Regions from separate parts of the Lacrimispora sanguinis genome, predicted to be linked through region 2. Evidence: riboswitches for the same ligand, from Rfam matches in the RefSeq annotation. Region 2 holds a riboswitch; the other holds the start of a gene.
What was found. Region 2 has a riboswitch for glycine ahead of ACHZES_RS16540 (sodium:alanine symporter family protein). Riboswitches for the same ligand answer to the same signal wherever they lie in the genome.
Positions count from the first base shown of each region.

Region 1: it holds a riboswitch for glycine, as region 2 does, so the genes downstream of both, gcvT (glycine cleavage system aminomethyltransferase GcvT) here and ACHZES_RS16540 (sodium:alanine symporter family protein) in region 2, are expected to answer to the same signal.

Region 1 covers NZ_CP173277.1:1,296,549-1,305,783, reverse strand. The annotation lists gene ACHZES_RS06145 (hypothetical protein) at 1-430, shown strand, start outside; gene ACHZES_RS06140 (transposase) at 578-739, shown strand; gene ACHZES_RS06135 (diguanylate cyclase) at 934-2,709, shown strand; glycine riboswitch at 2,842-2,924, shown strand; gene gcvT (glycine cleavage system aminomethyltransferase GcvT) at 3,087-4,169, shown strand; gene gcvH (glycine cleavage system protein GcvH) at 4,195-4,578, shown strand; gene gcvPA (aminomethyl-transferring glycine dehydrogenase subunit GcvPA) at 4,592-5,911, shown strand; gene gcvPB (aminomethyl-transferring glycine dehydrogenase subunit GcvPB) at 5,916-7,340, shown strand; gene ACHZES_RS06110 (lipoate--protein ligase) at 7,360-8,358, shown strand; gene lpdA (dihydrolipoyl dehydrogenase) at 8,377-9,235, shown strand, end outside.
Region 2 covers NZ_CP173277.1:3,547,699-3,556,933, forward strand. The annotation lists gene metF (methylenetetrahydrofolate reductase [NAD(P)H]) at 271-1,134, opposite strand; gene ACHZES_RS16520 (helix-turn-helix domain-containing protein) at 1,327-2,235, opposite strand; gene ACHZES_RS16525 (ABC transporter substrate-binding protein) at 2,469-3,782, shown strand; gene ACHZES_RS16530 (carbohydrate ABC transporter permease) at 3,864-4,769, shown strand; gene ACHZES_RS16535 (carbohydrate ABC transporter permease) at 4,782-5,657, shown strand; gene ACHZES_RS16540 (sodium:alanine symporter family protein) at 5,772-7,157, opposite strand; glycine riboswitch at 7,263-7,356, opposite strand; gene ACHZES_RS16545 (sugar phosphate isomerase/epimerase family protein) at 7,480-8,298, opposite strand; gene ACHZES_RS16550 (VOC family protein) at 8,341-8,808, opposite strand; gene ACHZES_RS16555 (Gfo/Idh/MocA family protein) at 8,871-9,235, opposite strand, start outside.

The sequences.
Region 1 (9,235 bases), 2.3 Mb from region 2:
ATGGGCAAAAGGAGAAAAAATGAGACTGTGGCAACTCCTTGCCGTATTGTTTGGTATTATATTATCTGCGACAATTAGTTATTTTTCTTGGGATGGATTCAAGGTTATAAAAGAATTTACTAATTTAGGCTTGGTAAAATTTTTTTTCCAATACATCTACTACATGGTTGAAACCGCAATGTTTTTGTTGATTATTGTCTTTGGGCAAAAGGCAATGGAAATATGGACAAAAAACCGGAATGTGCCTTGGGGCGGTATCATTTGTGGATTGACTTGGGGGATAGTGCATTTAGTTAGCAGGGGTATTTTTGATATTGAAAACGGTGTGCTTGGCGCAATATTAGGATTTATGTTTGGAGCAGCGTATTTATTGACAAACAGAGATATTAAAAAGTCTTGGCTCATCTTATATTTAATGTTTGCATTGTAAGACAACAGAGAAAATAAGCATTAAGGTAAATTGGCAAGGTTTAAGTTATTGAAGTATAAAAAACTACTAACTATCAACATGATATGCTCCTCCTTGTAGTAGACAGTTTAAATATAAAACTGTTTATACAAGGAGGAGCATATTTTCATGCCTGGAAATAGGAATATATCACCACAAGAAAAAATTAAGGCTGTGAAAGAATTTTTATCCGGGAATGGTTCAGAGTATACCATTGCAGAAAAGTATGGTGTATCACGTAGTGGTTTTAGACGCTGGGTATTAAAATTCTTTTTTTCGATTAATTTATAATAAAACGCAGAAATCGTAGAAACAGATGATAGGAACAAAAGGTAGAGCTATTTTCTCACCTCCAAATTCAACACGTAAAAAATCAAATTGAGTACACGGCAATACAAAGTCGGCGTTCATTATTTTATACTATATGGATATGTTTCCACATCAAGTTAAATCCAGATTAATGGTGCCGCATGCATAGCGGCGGAATGGAGTTCAATTTGAACGAGTTTATTTTTAACAGTATGTTTAAAGATACCAATATCCCCGTTATAGTATGTGAGGCTGGAGATGAAATGATAGTATCCTTTGCCAACAGGGAAGCATACCTGCTTCTTAACCCGTCAATCATTTTGGAGAAACCCGATGCAGATTCCTCCCTGAAGGTTCCTCTCCGCCAATTAATGCGTTTTCAGAATGAAAGGGAACAGGATCATATTCGTCAGACACTGGAACATGCCGGCTCTCTTAGCCAGTACCCATTAAAACTGATATCACCTGAAGAAAGAGTTATTTCTGTTAAAATTGCCGCAAACATTGCATGCCTTGGCGAGTCAAAATATATCATTATATACGTTTTTTATGACGACTCAGACTGCGATTCATCGAATAAATATAATGATATTTTAGCCTACGTTTTAAATACATCCTACCACTCTACGGATATAAACCAGGCTGTGCAGATGATTCTGTCCCGAGTGGGTGAATACATCGATGTCAGCCGTGTGTATATCTTTGAGGATCTTTTTAATAGTTACACGCGCAATACATATGAGTGGTGTGCACCGGGCGTGGAACCTGCAATACAGGATTTACAAAACCTCTGCAAAGATGACTATAGTTACGATATCATTGTGAACCCCTCTGGCCTGTATGTTTCCGATGATGTAAGTACGCTGACGGAAAAGGACCGGGCCATACTGGAGCCACAGGGAATTAAAGCACTTGCTATCCTGCCGTTATTCCAACATGATACGCTAATAGGATTTATTGGCTATGACGACTGTATGAAAACACGGCGTTGGAGCTACAGAGAGTTGATGTTTTTAAAAGGTGTGGGCAGTGTCATATCCTCATTGATTATCAGGCGCAACGAGGAAACGGAGATTATCCGCAGCTACGAGGTACTGCAAACGATCAGCGACAACATTGACTCTATCATCTTTGTTAATGATTTGGAAACCTTCGAACTTAAATTTGTAAACCGGACACTTACGGATCAACTGGGAATTGAATCGGATGGAGTGTTGGGAAGAAAATGCTGGGAGGTGCTGCAAAAGGGAATGGATGGTCCTTGTCCTTTTTGTTCAATTCCCAAGCTGAAATGCAGTGGTTTTGCTCCTAATAAGGGGGTTCTGGAATATGAGCATCAGAATACAATAAACGGCAACTGGTACTGGGTCAAAGATTCAGTCATTCGCTGGGTAGATGGTACTCTGGCTCATTTTGAGGTGGCGATTGATATAACCTTGCGGAAAAAGTGCGAGGAACAATTGCACTATTTTGCTTCGACGGATGCGCTGACTGGCGTATCTAACCGTGAATGGGGCATCAAGATCCTGCAAAAAACGCATGGTTCGCTTCAAATGACGAAACCTGCTGTATCTTTATGCTTTATTGATTTAGATGGATTAAAGTCCATTAATGACATTTTCGGACATGCTGCTGGCGATGAGGCAATTAACAGTGTAGCCCGAGCCATTTCCAAGCGAATTCGTAAGGATGATATGGTTTGCCGGTGGGGTGGCGATGAATTCCTTGTTCTGCTAGGATGCGGTGTTATGGATGCTGATGCTATAATATGTAATATACAAGAAGACTTAAAAGCAAAGGTTCTAGAGGGAACTGGCTCTGCATTATCCTTTAGTTATGGAATCGTCGATTTTACTATGTTTGATAGTGTGGATGCTGCAATCGCCGCTGCTGACAGTTTTATGTACTATAATAAGAATTCCAAACCTTCCCGGATTAAAGACATACGATGAACTGCTCGCAGCCAGGCTGTAAGGAGCCGCCTTAAAAGATAGTTAAAAAGTTGTCAGAATTATTCTAAAAGGTTGTGTAAAAAATGATTGACAGTGCCAAAATACTCTGATAATATCAATAATAAATAACGGATGATGAATCAGAGAGAGAGCACAAATCTGTGCCGCCGAAGGGGAAGGCAGAAACTCTCAGGCAAAAGGATCGGATTCGGACGTAACTCTGGAGAACATTTATGTACCGACGAAGTTAATCTTTCAGGTAAAAGGACAGAGGCAGACAGGAATATCCAATACGGATACTTCTTTCTGCCTTTTTTTGTGCATATAACGGATGATGTTCCTATATTATCATATAAATTATTTAAGGAGGATTAAACATGGAACTTAAAACACCGCTTTATGAAATTCATCTGAAGTATCATGGTAAAATGGTCCCTTTTGCCGGATATCTTCTGCCTATCCAATATGAAGAGGGCATCATAAAGGAGCATATGGCAGTAAGAACGAGGGCAGGGCTTTTTGATGTTTCCCATATGGGAGAAATCATCTGTAAGGGGAAAGATGCACTTGAGAATCTTAATCGTCTGCTGACCAATGATTTTACCGATATGGAGATCGGACAGGCAAGATACAGCCCCATGTGCAATGAGCACGGTGGAACGGTGGATGATCTGATTGTATATAAGAAAAAGGAAGAGGAGTACTTCATTGTCGTAAATGCTTCCAATAAAGAAAAGGATTACCAGTGGATGCTGGAACATAAGTTAGGAGAAGTGGAGTTTGAAGATATTTCTGATAAAATCGCTCAAATCGCCCTGCAAGGTCCCAAATCACAGGAAATACTTATGAAACTCACCTCAGATATACCTGAAAAATACTATCATGCAGTGTTTGATGGAAAAGTGGCCGGAATTCCTTGTATGGTATCCAGAACCGGTTATACAGGGGAAGATGGTTTTGAACTGTATTTAGAAAATCAATATGCTGAGACCATGTGGGAAACACTTATGGAGGCTGGCAGTGAATATGGACTGATCCCATGCGGTCTGGGAGCCAGGGATACTCTGAGGCTGGAGGCAGGCATGCCATTATACGGGCATGAAATGAATGATGAGATTAATCCTGTGGAAATCGGTCTCGGGTTTGCAGTGAAGATGCAAAAGGATGATTTTATCGGAAAAAGCCATTTACCAAATAAAGATTCCCTCACAAGAAAACGAGTTGGCCTAAGGGTAACCGGGCGTGGAATCATAAGGGAACACGAAGAGGTACTTGCAGACGGGAAAAAGGCAGGCTTTACAACATCGGGAACCCATTGCCCATATCTGGGCTATCCGGCAGCCATGGCTATTTTAGATAAAGAATATACAGCAGCAGGTACGAAAGTAACGGTAATCGTCCGGGGAAGAGAAGTAGAAGCGGAAGTGGTAACCCTTCCATTTTATAGAAAATCAAAATAACCTACAAGGAAAAGGAGAATTAATTATGAAGGTATTAGGGGATCTGGTTTATACCAAAACACATGAATGGGTGAGATTTGAAGATGAAACAACGGCTTTGGTCGGACTTACAGATCATGCGCAGCAGTCATTGGGAGAACTTGTTTTTGTTAATCTTCCGGAAGAAGGTGACGATACGACAGCCGGTGAAGTATTTGCTGATGTGGAATCTGTTAAGGCCGTTTCCGATGTATATTGTCCGGTAACCGGAGTTGTATCAGAAATCAATGAAGAACTTTTAGACTCACCGGAAAAGATCAATGAGGCTCCTTATGAAGCCTGGTTTGTGAAAATCACCGATATAACGGATAAAGAAGAATTCTTAAGTCCTGAGGAATACGAAGAACTTGTTAAAAAAGAAATGGAATAAAGGAGATCTGCATATGGGTTCATTTGTACCGGCAACCGACCATGACAGAAAAGAAATGCTGTCAGCGATCGGAATTGAGAGCATAGAAGACCTTTTTGGGCAGCTTCCTCAGGAGGTTTTATTAAAGGATGGATTGAATCTTCCTAACGGAATGTCTGAAATGGAAGTAAATAAAAAGATGGAAGGCATTGCAGCAAAAAATACGGTGTTTCCAGTTATATTCAGAGGAGCAGGTGCTTACAAGCATTACATTCCTTCCATTGTAAAAAGCGTGATATCCAAAGAAACCCTGTACACCGCCTATACCCCGTATCAGGCGGAAATGAGCCAGGGAATCTTACAATCCATATATGAATACCAGACAATGATCTGTGAGATTACAGGGATGGATGTGGCCAATGCCTCCGTATATGACGGCGCGTCTGCGGCGGCTGAAGCGGTAGCTATGTGCAGGGACAGAAAGAAAAACAGGGCATTTGTTTCCGCAGCGGTTCATCCTCAGGTAATAGAAACCATAAAGACCTATTGTTTTGGAAACGGGATGGAACTTACGGTTATTCCGGAAAAAGACGGTATAACAGATCTGGATTTTCTAAAAGAACATCTGGATAGTCAGGCCGCATGTGTCTACATTCAGAATCCAAATTATTACGGCATTCTGGAACCGGCAGAAGAGATCGGAAGCATAGCAAAGGAAGCCAATGCCCGCTATATCATGGGAGTGAATCCTATTTCTTTGGGAATCATTAAGACGCCTATAGAATATGGTGCTGATATTGCAGTGGGAGAGGGGCAGCCCCTTGGATTGCCGCTATCATTCGGAGGACCTTATATCGGCTTTATGGCATGTACGAAAGAATTGATCAGAAAGCTTCCGGGAAGGATCGTTGGGGAAACCGTTGATTCCAATGGAAAAACAGGCTACGTCTTAACCCTTCAGGCGAGGGAACAGCATATCCGAAGAGAAAAAGCATTAAGTAACGTCTGCTCAAACCAGGCGCTTTGTGCATTGGCAGTGTCCGTCTATTTATCTGCGATGGGGGCAGAAGGACTGAAGCAGACAGCCATTCAATGTATGTCAAAAGCTCATTATATGGCGGAGCAATTGGAAGCAATCGGATATTCGGTTGTAAACCAAGGGGAATTCTTCCACGAATTTGTGACCACTTCAAAAATCCCGGCTGAACAGGTGATGGGGAAACTGGAAGAACATGGAATTCTTGGCGGCTATCCCTTAACCGGAGAAAGAGCCGGACAGATCTTATGGTGCTGCACGGAAATGAATGCTAAGGATGACATTGACCGTGTCATTGGCATTCTAAAGGAGGTGTAAGGTTATGCTGATATTTGAAAAGGGACAGGAAGGAAGAACGATGACCATTCTGCCGGAATGTGATGTGCCGGTAAGCCTGCCGGAAGAAGGCAGCTTGAGAAAAAAGAGCATGCACCTTCCCCAAGTGTCTGAAAATGATATAAGCAGACATTATACAGAAATAGCGAAAAAGGCATATGGTGTCAATGACGGCTTTTATCCTTTGGGCTCTTGTACCATGAAATACAATCCCAAGATCAATGAAGACACAGCAGCTCTTCCTGGCTTTAAACAGATTCATCCGCTGCAGCCGGAGCATACGGTGCAGGGTTGTATGGAAGTATTAAAAACAGCAGAGCAATACTTATGTGAGATCACTGGAATGAACCGTATGACTTTCCAGCCGGCAGCAGGAGCCCACGGTGAATTTACCGGACTTTTGCTGATAAAAGCATATCACGAAAGCCGCGGTGACAATAAAAGAACAAAGATCATCGTACCAGATTCCGCCCATGGAACCAATCCTGCCAGTGCGACAATGGTGGGCTATTCGGTAATCAGTATCCCATCTGCGGAAGACGGCGGAGTGGATTTGGAGGAATTAAAAAAAGCAGTCGGGGAAGATACAGCAGGACTGATGTTAACCAATCCCAATACATTAGGTCTTTTTGATAGAAATATACTGGAGATTACAAAAATCGTTCATGAAGCCGGAGGACTGAATTACTATGACGGAGCAAATTTAAACGCCGTTATGGGCATGATCAGACCAGGTGACATGGGATTTGATGTGGTCCATTTAAATCTTCATAAGACGTTTTCTACCCCTCACGGAGGCGGTGGCCCGGGCAGCGGACCAGTTGGCTGCAAGGATCTCCTGGCTGAGTTTTTACCCGGCAGCATGGTAGAGGAAGAGGAAGGATACGTATTTAAACATCCGGCACATACCATCGGACAGGTGAAAAGCTTTTACGGTAACTTTTTAATTGTGGTCAGAGCTATGACGTATTTATTTATGCTTGGAAAGGAAGGGGTTCCGGAAGCCTCAAAGCATGCCGTATTAAACGCCAATTACATGATGGCGCAATTAAAGGATGTATATGATATGGCTTACCAGGGAACTTGCATGCATGAATTTGTCATGAGCCTTGCAAGGCTTAAAAAAGAAACCGGTGTATCAGCCATGGACATAGCAAAAGGACTTTTGGACTATGGAATCCATCCACCGACCATGTATTTTCCACTGATCGTGCCAGAAGCGTTAATGGCGGAGCCTACGGAAACGGAATCAAAAGAAACATTGGATAAAGTGATTGCTGTATTACGCAGTCTTCATGAAACAGCAATGACGAATCCGGAAACTCTTCATCAGGCCCCCATCCACACACCGGTCACCAGACTTGATGAAGTTAGGGCTGCCAGAAATCCAAAGTTAAAGCACGAATTTTAGATAAGGAAACGGATAAAAGATGATACAGGAAATTAAATATATAGACGGAAGCAGTTATGATCCGTATCTGAATCTTGCTATTGAGGAGTATTTATTAGAAAATGCAGGTCGGGATACCTGTATCTTATACCTTTGGCAGAATGAAAATACTGTTGTAATCGGTAAAAACCAGAATCCATGGAAGGAATGCAGGATCCGGGAATTGGAGCAGGATGGCGGTCACCTGGTGAGAAGGCTTTCAGGAGGCGGCGCCGTATTCCATGATCTTGGTAACCTGAACTTTACGTTTCTTGTTAACAAGAATCATTATGATCTGGATAAACAGCTTGAGGTTATTTTGAGCGGAGTCAAAAAACTGGGAATCCATGCAGAAAAATCAGGACGAAATGATATTACCGTATCAGACAGGAAATTTTCCGGCAATGCCTTTTATACCAGAGGGGAAAAATGTTATCATCATGGAACCCTGCTGGTTCATGCAGATATGGAGAAGCTTTCCAAATACTTACAGGTTTCAAAGGATAAGCTGGCATTAAAAGGAGTGGACTCCGTTAAATCAAGGGTAACCAATCTTTCTGAATACCGGGCTGACTTAACCATTGATATGCTAAAGGAAAAGCTTCTGGAGGCATTTGAGGAAACTTATGGATGTAAGGCGGTTTTCTGCAGGCAGGAGGATTTAGACCAGGAAGCATTGTCAGAGGGAAGAAAGAAGTTTTCTTCCTGGGATTGGCTGTACGGACGTAACATGGATTTTCAATACGAACTGTCAAAACGCTTTGTTTGGGGAAATGTGATCTGGCAATTTCAGGTAAACAGCGGGATCATACAGGATCTGCAATTATTTTCAGATTCCATGGAACCGGATCTTATGGACCGGATCCCCAGGTATATAAAGGGTAGCAGATATGAGAATGAAGATATCTGCAATAAGCTGGATCAAGTGCCTGCAGAAACCCAGGCCCAGTCGGCCATGATAAAAGACTTAAAAGAGTTTTTTGCTGCTGCAGAATTATAAAGACCAGGGAGGGATAGGATGGAAGAACGATACGATCTGCTTGTTATTGGTGCAGGTCCCGGAGGATATGTAGCGGCCATAAAGGCTGCAAAGCTGGGAATGAAGACGGCTGTGATAGAAAACCGGGAAGTAGGCGGTACCTGTTTAAACCGAGGCTGCGTTCCTGCCAAGGCCATGCTGCACGCTGCTAAATTATATCAGGAGGTTCTGTCAGGAGAGAGATTCGGAATCATCTCAAAAGAGGTGAGCTGTGATTATGGAAAAGTGATGTCCTATAAAAATGAAACTTCCGAAAGTCTCAGACTGGGTGTGGAACAGCTTCTTAAGGGAAATAAAATTGATCGGATACACGGAACGGGAACGCTGACCAAGGATGGAATGGTCAGGGTCAAGACAGAGGAAGGGGAAGAACTCCTTCAGGCGAAGCATATCCTGCTGGCAACAGGATCAAAGCCAGCTATTTTGCCGATAGAAGGAATCCGTCTTCCCGGAGTCATGACCAGCGATGAGTTGTTTCAGCTTGATCATGTACCGGAAAGCCTGATTATTATAGGCGGCGGAGTTATCGGTGTGGAGTTTGCCACCGTATTCGCTTCCTTTGGCTCCAAGGTCACCTTACTGGAGGCGGAAGAGAGACTTCTGCCTGGTCTGGATAAAGAAATCTCACAGAATTTAAAGCTGATATTGAAAAAGAGAGGCGTTGACATCCATACCAAGGCATTTGTCCGAAAAATTGAAAAAGAGGGCAAAGATTTCACCTGTACCTATGGGGAGATGGCAAAAGACAAAGAAAAGATCGAGGTCATAAAGACGCCGTACCTGCTTTCTGCCACCGGACGTATTCCCAATACGGATGGACTGCTGGAAGAAGGGACTT
Region 2 (9,235 bases):
TGCACCGGCTGGTTTGACTGATGGCCAGCCGGGAGCAGATGCTCTTTTGAGGTAAAGATGAAGGATACCCCAAACTGGAACCATCATTATATGAAAGTGAGCTGTATTTAACGGAACTTAAGAAAAATAATCCGTTGTGCATCGAAAATTATAAAGCCGGATCTGGCTTTACAAACGGAAAGACCTCCCTCGATGACAGGACATACATAAAATTTGTGGTGTAAAGAAAAAGCAAAGACTTCATCAGGTTTCGTTGAAGTCTTTGCTTTATTACTCTTTAATCAGCCGATAAACCGCTTCATGTATCTTTTTAGCTATGTATGGATTGTTCATTGTATACAGGTGAATGCCATTGACTCCATGCACAACAAGATCAACAATTTGATCAATTGCATAAGCAATGCCTGCATCACGCATTGCATCCGGATTATTTTCGTACCGGTTCATCATCGTAATAAATTTTGAGGGCAGTTCTACGTGGCAGAGTGATACCATGCGTTCGATCTGCTTTTTATTAATTACCGGCATAATGCCTGCCTCAATGGGAACATGGATTCCCGCAAGGGAACAGCGCTCCTGAAATCGGTAAAGATAGTCATTATGAAAGAAAAGCTGTGTAATTAACTGATCCGCTCCTGAATCCACTTTTTTCTTTAAATTACGGATGTCTTCAATGAGATTTTTTGATTCATTATGTCCTTCAGGATAGCAAGCCGCTGTTATGTCAAAATCTCCGTGCTCCTTAATAAATGCAATCATATCACTGGCATAGGTAAAGTCGCCTTTGGACTGTTTGGGATCTAAAATATCTCCACGGAGCGCAAGGATATTTTCGATTCCGTTTTGCTTAAAAATATCCAACTGAGAAAGCAAATCTTCTTTGGATAGGCCAGCACAAGTTAAATGAGCCAGACTTTCAATCTTATATTGATTCTTAATCGTGGATGCAATTTCACAGGTTGCATGGCCGTTACCATTGCCGCCTGCTCCATAGGTTACGCTGATAAAGTCGGGATTTAATTCCTGCAAAGCGTTAAGGGTATTATAAATTGTTTGAATAGAGCCGTCTCTTTTGGGTGGAAAAACCTCAAAAGATAATGTTGCCTGATTTTTTAGTATATTAGATAGTTTCATTTCTCAACTGCCTTGCTTCTTGAACCATGTTTTCAAGACTGGGTTCATTTAAGTCTTCGCTGTCCCGGTTCATGTAGCAAAAGCCCTTCCATTTATTTTACTTCAAATAATAACACAGGAATGAGGTTATAACGTAATAGAAAATAATTATAGGTACCTATAGGAAAAAACTATGACACGAAGGGCAAGAGTTTATAGGCTTGTATCGCGCACTATATTTTTTTCGGACAGTTTTTTTATGGAGGTGGCGTACTCCGAAGGGGTCATTCCGGTGAGATGCTTGAATTGCCTGGAGAAATAGTGAACCGAGGTATATCCCAGCTGATTGGCGATCTGGGTAAAATTAAGCTGCCGGTTCCTGATGAGCTGCTTGGCTGCATCAATTTTCATACAGTTAAAATATTCAATGACACCGGTGTTCCCCTTTTCAGAAAAAAGCTTTTTTAACTGGGAAGTGCTGATTAAATTATCACGGCTGATCTGGTCAATGGTCAGCTGGACACAGATGTTCTTTTCGAAATAACAAAGGATAGTTTCATAGATGTCCTCTGCGGATGGGGTGTCCTTAAGTGGAGTGGGAGCTTGCCGGGCGGAAAAGGAATGGCGGTACATTTGTATCAGGAACTGTTCCAGATAAATCTTTATCATCTGCTCTGCTGCAAAGGGCCCATGGTCCTTTCGTACCAGCACTTCCTGGTAAGGGTTGTCAAGCCTTCCCACAAAGCACAGGCGTGCTTCTGCTATGATCCGTGCCAAAAGCTCCTGCTCTTCTTGCCCCACCTTTAAGATCTGCTCCTTAAAAAAGTCCATACGAGGTGATTGACAGTCAAATCCGATGACCACAAGGTTGGGAGCAATGACTCCATTGGCCAGAACCCGGTGGAATTCATTGGGCTGATGGAAGATGACTTCTCCTTTTTGAAGCGTCAGCCGTTCATGGTCAGCCACCACATCCACTTCTCCCTTATCAACGCATAGCAGTTCCCAAAAGTTATGAGATTCTCCCGCAAATGTGAAGTCGCTCATATATTCAAAATAATGGATGCTGATTATCCGGTGTATTGTTACCTCTTCTGTTAATTCTGTGTACTTATATTTCATACAATCCCCCCTGTTTTATAGACTAGTTGCTTGCCTTTTCAAATACGGCATTGTGCAAATGGTATATAATTTACCTGTATTTTAACTTCTAATTATGAAAAAAGCAAATGATAAAAACCTAAATTGTTAAAAATGATGACCTTTTGTACAAAGCATTTTGCCTAAAAGTATAATAATATAGACTCACCAAGAACATCTGACGGTAAAGTCGGATAACAGAGGGAGGTAAAATTATGAAAAGACGTTTTATGGGTATTATGCTAAGTGCGGTCATGGCTGCCGGTCTTCTGGCAGGCTGTGCAGGAGGGGCTTCCACAGCTACTACAGCAGAAACGACGGCTGGCGGAGCGGCCACTGATGCACCGAAGGAAACGGCTGCAGGCGGCGGGGAAGGACTTATTTACTGGTCCATGTGGGAGGCAACAGAGCCTCAGGGTCAGGCAATTCAGATGGCAATTGACAAGTTTACTGCAGATACAGGAGTGAAGGTTGATGTTCAGTTTAAGGGACGTACGGGAATCCGTGAAGGACTGCAGCCGGCTTTGGATGCAGGAACCAACATTGACTTATTTGACGAGGATATTGACCGTGTAAATACCACATGGGGACAGTATCTGATGGATCTGGAAGATCTGGTAAAGACTTCTGGTTATGAAGCCAATGCCAATGCAGGCTTAATAAAGGCTTGCAGGGAAGTGGGAGAGGGAACATTAAAATCCATTCCTTACCAGCCCAACGTATTCGCATTTTTCTATAATCAGACTATTTTCGATGAGGCAGGAATAAAGGAAGTACCAAAGACCTGGGAAGAGCTTGATGCAGCATGCCAGAAGATCAAGGATGCGGGCTATACTCCTATTACCTGTGATGACGCTTACATAACATCCATGTTTGGCTATCATATGTCCAGACTATTAGGCGAACAGGGAACAGAGGCTGTTGTAAAGGAAGGCAAGTGGGATGACCCGGCAGTTCTTAAAACCGCACAGGCCTATGAGGACTTTGCACAAAAAGGGTATTTTTCAGAAACCATTGCCTCTAATGTATGGCCTGCTGGACAGAACCAGGAACTTGCTATGGGAACGGCAGCTATGTATTTAAACGGCTCCTGGCTTCCTAATGAAGTAAAGGATATGGCAGGAGAAGACTTTAAATGGGGTTGCTTCAGCTATCCGGCATTGGAAGGCGGAAAGGATGGCACCAATGCCTCTAACTACGGCGCTCAGGTTCTGGCAATCAACAAGAATACTAAAAACGGAGAAAATGCATTTAAACTGATTGAATACATCACTCAGGGAGAATTTGACAAGAAGATGTCCGAGATGTCAATGGGTATTCCGGCAGATTCCAGGAATGCAGAATGGCCGGCACAGCTTGCCAGCGTGAAGCCGGTTATGGAGAGCTTAAGCGTGCGTTATCCTTGGGCAGCCGGAGCGGAAGCAAATGCAGATTTAACACCAATTATTAAGGAGAACTTTATGAAGCTTTGCGGTGGTTCTATTACAGCGACAGGGTTCGTAGATGCTCTTAAAGCAGCAGGTAAATAATCCGGATCAATAGATTTTTATGGTGGCACCGCCCTGGCGGTGTCACCCTGTGATTAAGGAAAGCCGGGGGAGGTATTTAACGTGAAGAAGAATAAGACAATGATTGCCGTATTTCTAACACCGGCAGTTTTAATGTTTGTCCTTGTATTCCTTTATCCCATACTCAGGACAATTTTAATGAGCTTCTTTAAAATTGAAGGAATCACGGATTCTATGACTAAGTGGCAGTTTACCGGATTTGCCAATTACAGCAAGCTTGCGTCCACCAGCTTATTCCGCATTTCCATGTGGAATCTGTTCCGCATCTGGTTGATCGGCGGACTGGTTGTTATGTCTCTCGCTCTATTGTTTGCGGTGATCCTCACCAGCGGGATACGTTTTAAAAGTTTTTTTAAGGCAATGATCTATCTTCCCAACGTAGTCAGTGCGGTCGCCCTTGCGACCATGTGGCTTCAGTATGTATACAGCCCTAAATTCGGTCTCCTTAAAAATGTATTTTCCGCCATGGGGCTTAAATACTTATCCAAAGTCCAGTGGCTTGATAATGATCACAAATTCATGGCCCTTCTGGTTGCCTACTGTTTTGGAATGGTAGGATATCACATGCTGATCTTTGCAAGCGGAATCGAGCGGATCGGAGAGGACTACTATGAGGCAGCCACTCTGGATGGAGCAAATAAGGTAAACCAGTTCCGTTATATTACCCTTCCCTTGTTAAAAGGGGTATTCAAAACAAATATTACCATGTGGAGCGTTACATCGGTGGGATTTTTCGTCTGGTCCCAGCTGTTCTCAACGGTTACGGCGGATACCCAGACCATTACTCCCATGGTTTATATGTACATGATGATTTTTGGTGCCGGCAACAGCATGACCGAGCGGAATGCAGGCCTTGGTGCGGCAATTGGTGTCCTCTTAAGCATCTGTGTGGTTGCTGTATTCCTGCTATGCAACAAACTGATAAAAGAGGATGATCTGGAATTCTAAGGAGGGGAATCTATGGCTAAAAAGAGAGGATTTATGGAGCCATTCAACTGGAAAAGAGAGCTTAGGCTTTTTCCGGGATATCTGCTCCTTAGTGTTTGGATATTATTTACCATTGTATTGTTAGGCTGGGTGGTAGCTGCCAGCTTTTCTACGACAAAGGCCATCTTTTCAGGCCATGTCTTATCCCAGGGAATTCATTTTGAAAACTATGCAAAGGCCTGGACCAATTCCAATGTGTCCGCTATTTTCTTTAATTCCCTGATGTATTCCGTTATATCATGTACGCTTCTCGTTTTGATTTGTGCGCCTGCTGCGTACGTATTGTCCCGATTTTGCTTTGCAGGGAATAAAATGATCCAGACCAGTCTCGTTTCTGCCATGGGAGTGCCTGTGGTCATGATCGTTCTTCCCTTATTCAGCCTGATCGCCGGTATGAATGTGTTAAACAACTACATTGCAAATAAGGCAGTGCTCATATTTCTTTATGTGGGGATCAATGTTCCTTATACAACGATTTTTCTGCTCACATTTTTTGCCAATATCTCCAGGGCATACGAAGAAGCGGCTGCCATTGACGGCTGTCCTCCCATGAGAGCTTTCTGGCTGATCATGTTCCCCATGGCTCAGTCCGGGATTATAACGGTAACTATATTCAATTTTATTAATATATGGAATGAGTATTTTATTTCCCTGATTTTCGCCAACTCCGACAGGGTGCGGCCGGTTGCAGTAGGACTTTATTCCATGATTAATTCCATGAAATATACAGGAGACTGGTCAGGGATGTTTGCATCTGTTATCATCGTATTTCTTCCTACCTTTATCCTTTATATCTTTTTATCGGAGAAGATCATTGCCGGTATTACCGGGGGCGGAGTCAAAGGCTGATCGCTTTGATGGAAAAATAAAAAACCTCCTGCTTTATGCGGGACTGCGAGACAATCCATTTACCGGAGGAATGTTTCTTTCGCAGCCCAAGAAAGGCAGGAGGTTTTTAAGTTATTATTTATCTACGACAGGAATCGGAGTTTCGTCTCTTTCGTCTAAGTGGTTTAAGTAATATTTGGTATCCTTTGCTACTACACCCGATAGAAGCAGCACAGCCACAAGATTGGGAATCGCCATCAGCGCGTTTAGGATGTCTGAAATAGTCCACACCAGATCCAGGGACAGCACGGGGCCGACAACTACGATTGACACGAAGATGATTTTATAGGGCAGCATCCCCTTGGCGCCGAATAAGTACTCGCAGCAGCGCTCTCCGTAATAAGACCAGCCAAGAATGGTGGAGTAAGCAAAGGTGATAATGCCAACTACCAGGATCACCGGCCCAAGGACTGGAATCTGACTGAAAGCAGCGGTGGTCATCTGGCCGCCGTTTTGAATCATATCCATGTTAATGTCCGGGTTTTTCATTATGGTCGAAACCAGAACCAAACCGGTCATAAGACAGACGACAACCGTGTCCCAGAAGGTTCCGGTTGAGGAAACCAGCGCTTGGCGCACCGGATTGCGTGTCTGTGCAGCCGAAGCGACTAACGGTGCAGAACCCATACCGGACTCATTGGAAAACAAGCCGCGGGCAATACCGTACTGCATGGCAAGCATAATGCCTCGGCCAACCAGGCCGCCTGCGACCGCACCGGGTTGAAAGGCAAGAGTTATAATCGCCTTCAGCGCAGGAATGATAAAATCAGCATTGATACTAAGGATGATCAGACAGCCTGCCACATAGAATGCAGCCATAAATGGTACAAGCTTTTCGCACACCGTTGCGATAGACTTGATACCGCCGATAATAACTACAGCAGTAATCGTGCCGAATACAAGGCCGATCGCAATGCGTGGAATCGGAAGAGGTACATTGTTTTCAATAATCTCAGCAATGGCGTTGATCTGAGTTCCGCTTCCAATGCCAAAGGAAGCAAACAGGGCGAACAGTGCAAAGAGTACGCCCAGCCACTTTAAGCCCAGTGCGCGCTCCAGCGCATACATGGCCCCTCCTTGCATTCGTCCATCCTTCGTCTGCACACGATATTTAACTGCAATCAGGGACTCAGAATATTTGGTAGCAATGCCGAATACACCGGTCAGCCAGCACCAGAGAACTGCGCCCGGACCGCCTAAGAACACTGCTGTACCAACCCCCACAATATTGCCGGTGCCGATGGTAGAGGCAAGGGCAGTAGTCAGCGCTTGAAACTGGCTGACCTCACCTGGTGAATCAGGGTCTTTTGTTACGGAAAGTTTAATGGCTGTAAAGGTTTTGCGCTGGATAAAGCCTGTGCGTACGGTCAAAAATAGGTGAGTGCCAAACAGAAGTACAATCATGGGTAACCCCCAAATTGCTGAGTCCAGCTTGTTGAAAAGTTCAATAACTGTTTGCATTGTTTTCTACTTCCCTTCCTTCATATTTTTTAATAAAAAAAGAGTGGGATATACTCCCACTCACAAAAAAACAGAGATCATGCGATATTCCAAAAAGAAAGTGAAAAAATCGCCTCTGTCCTTTTGCCTGAGAGTTTCGCGCCTAAGCGCTTGCCCCTTCGGCCCCTGCGTGGTAGCAGATGTCTCCAGAGTGCCATCCGTCCACGGTCTGCGCTGGGCGCATTCCGGAGATTTCATATGGCGAATATTTAAAGAATGGTGTAATTATACATTATGGATTAAAATTTTGCAAGAACTTTATCCAAGATCTACGACCATTCACTTATAGCTTTAACCTTCTTTTAACATACTCAATACTTTCCAGATACTCTTTTTCCGAATGCAGATGCTCGATAATCATCGGCATATCCGAGTTGTATTTATCCGCAAGTTTTGCATATTTTTCCAGATTCATTATGCCGCCGCCGCATTCGGTTTCCCTGTACATCATCGTGAAATCCTGCTCAAGCAGGACATCTTTTATATGGCAGCTCTTCATGTATTTGCCAAGTTTATCAAAGGCTTCTTCCATAAACTCCTCATTGAAGAAATACCTGTAAGGTGTGGTGATCCAGTTAAAGATGTCCATATGTACGGCAAAGCGATCTCTTCCGACGTCTTCAATCAGATGCAGATATTCATCAGGTCCTGTCGGATACATCCATGGCATAGGCTCTATGGTATAGTAAGTGTTTTGTGGATTTGCCGCATCGATGATTGTCTGGATGCTTTTTACTGCTTTTTTCCAGGTTTCTTTTGTAAAGTTTTCTCTATAAGCACCGTCCCAGCGTTCACCTGCTGAACCGACTACATTGACAGCACAGTTAGCACCAATTGAATCCGCCAGTTTAAGCTGCCCTATGGCATAATCCATGGCGTCCTTTCTTACATCGTCAAATGGCGATATCGGGTTTCTCCAAACCCCAACTTCCGCAATCAGTAAATCGTGTTCTTTGGCAGCTTTTACATAGCTTTGTATCAGGTCTTCCCCCTGCCTGTAATTGATTGGAAAGTTTACACACTTACAACCGGCTAAAACGTTTCTCTCCGCCCATTCTGCCGGCGAAGAGTGTTCTAATGCTGCTGATAAGCCTATTCGCATAATCTAACCTCCTGAATATTTTTAAACCGGACAATTTGCAGATTACTTTTTGTAGCTTTCCAGCAATTCTATGATGCACTTTAAGTCATTCTCACCGTTCATATAGTTATATTCGCCCGATCCGTCTCCATATATGCCGTGCTGTTCTAAGCTTAACCCGAAAGCCTTGCACTGGGCAATTGCTTCTTTGGAATCGTTCACCTGGAAAGCTACGTGATGGATGCCTTCGCCTTTTTCATTCAAGTAATTTCTCCATGTGGAGGGTGCCTCGCCAGGCTGAATCAGTTCCAGCTGAAGACCGGGGCCGACATCAAAGAATGCCATGAGGCAGCTTGCATCGGGCGCTGGCTCACCTTTATAGGTTGTTCTGGTTATGGAATACTCACCGACAGGCACGGTCGGAGGTACTTCTACTCCTAAAAACTGTGCCCATTTTACCTTTGTTACTTCAACATCTTTAACGATAAAACCTACTTGTGCGACTAAGTTTGTTCCTACTACTCCACTCATGATTTTCTCCTTTAATTTAAATTATTGTTGTTTGGCGTATTAATGATTATGACGCCTGTATTTTACTGCAGATCTCCGACAGAAAGTCCCGGTTCTAGCGGTCTTGGAATCGTACAGCTGGTAATCATTTTATAGATTCGCTGTTCTTTTGAGGCTGTCATAATTCCTTCTATCACTTCGGTGACATGTCTCGCCAATTCCGCACTTGCTCTGTTAGGCCGGCCATACTCAAGTGCATATGCCAGATCAAGTACGCCAAGTCCGCGAGAGTAGTGATTAACCCTATGGTAAAGCTCAGGCAGTTCGTAGGTCTTTAATTCCCGCTGCCTGTATTCTTCATTCTCTTGAAAAGCCGTATCAAGTACCTGCTCTTTGCGATAAACTGAAGGCACTCCCCCGCCGTAGTTAGGGTCCGGGTAGCTTATGG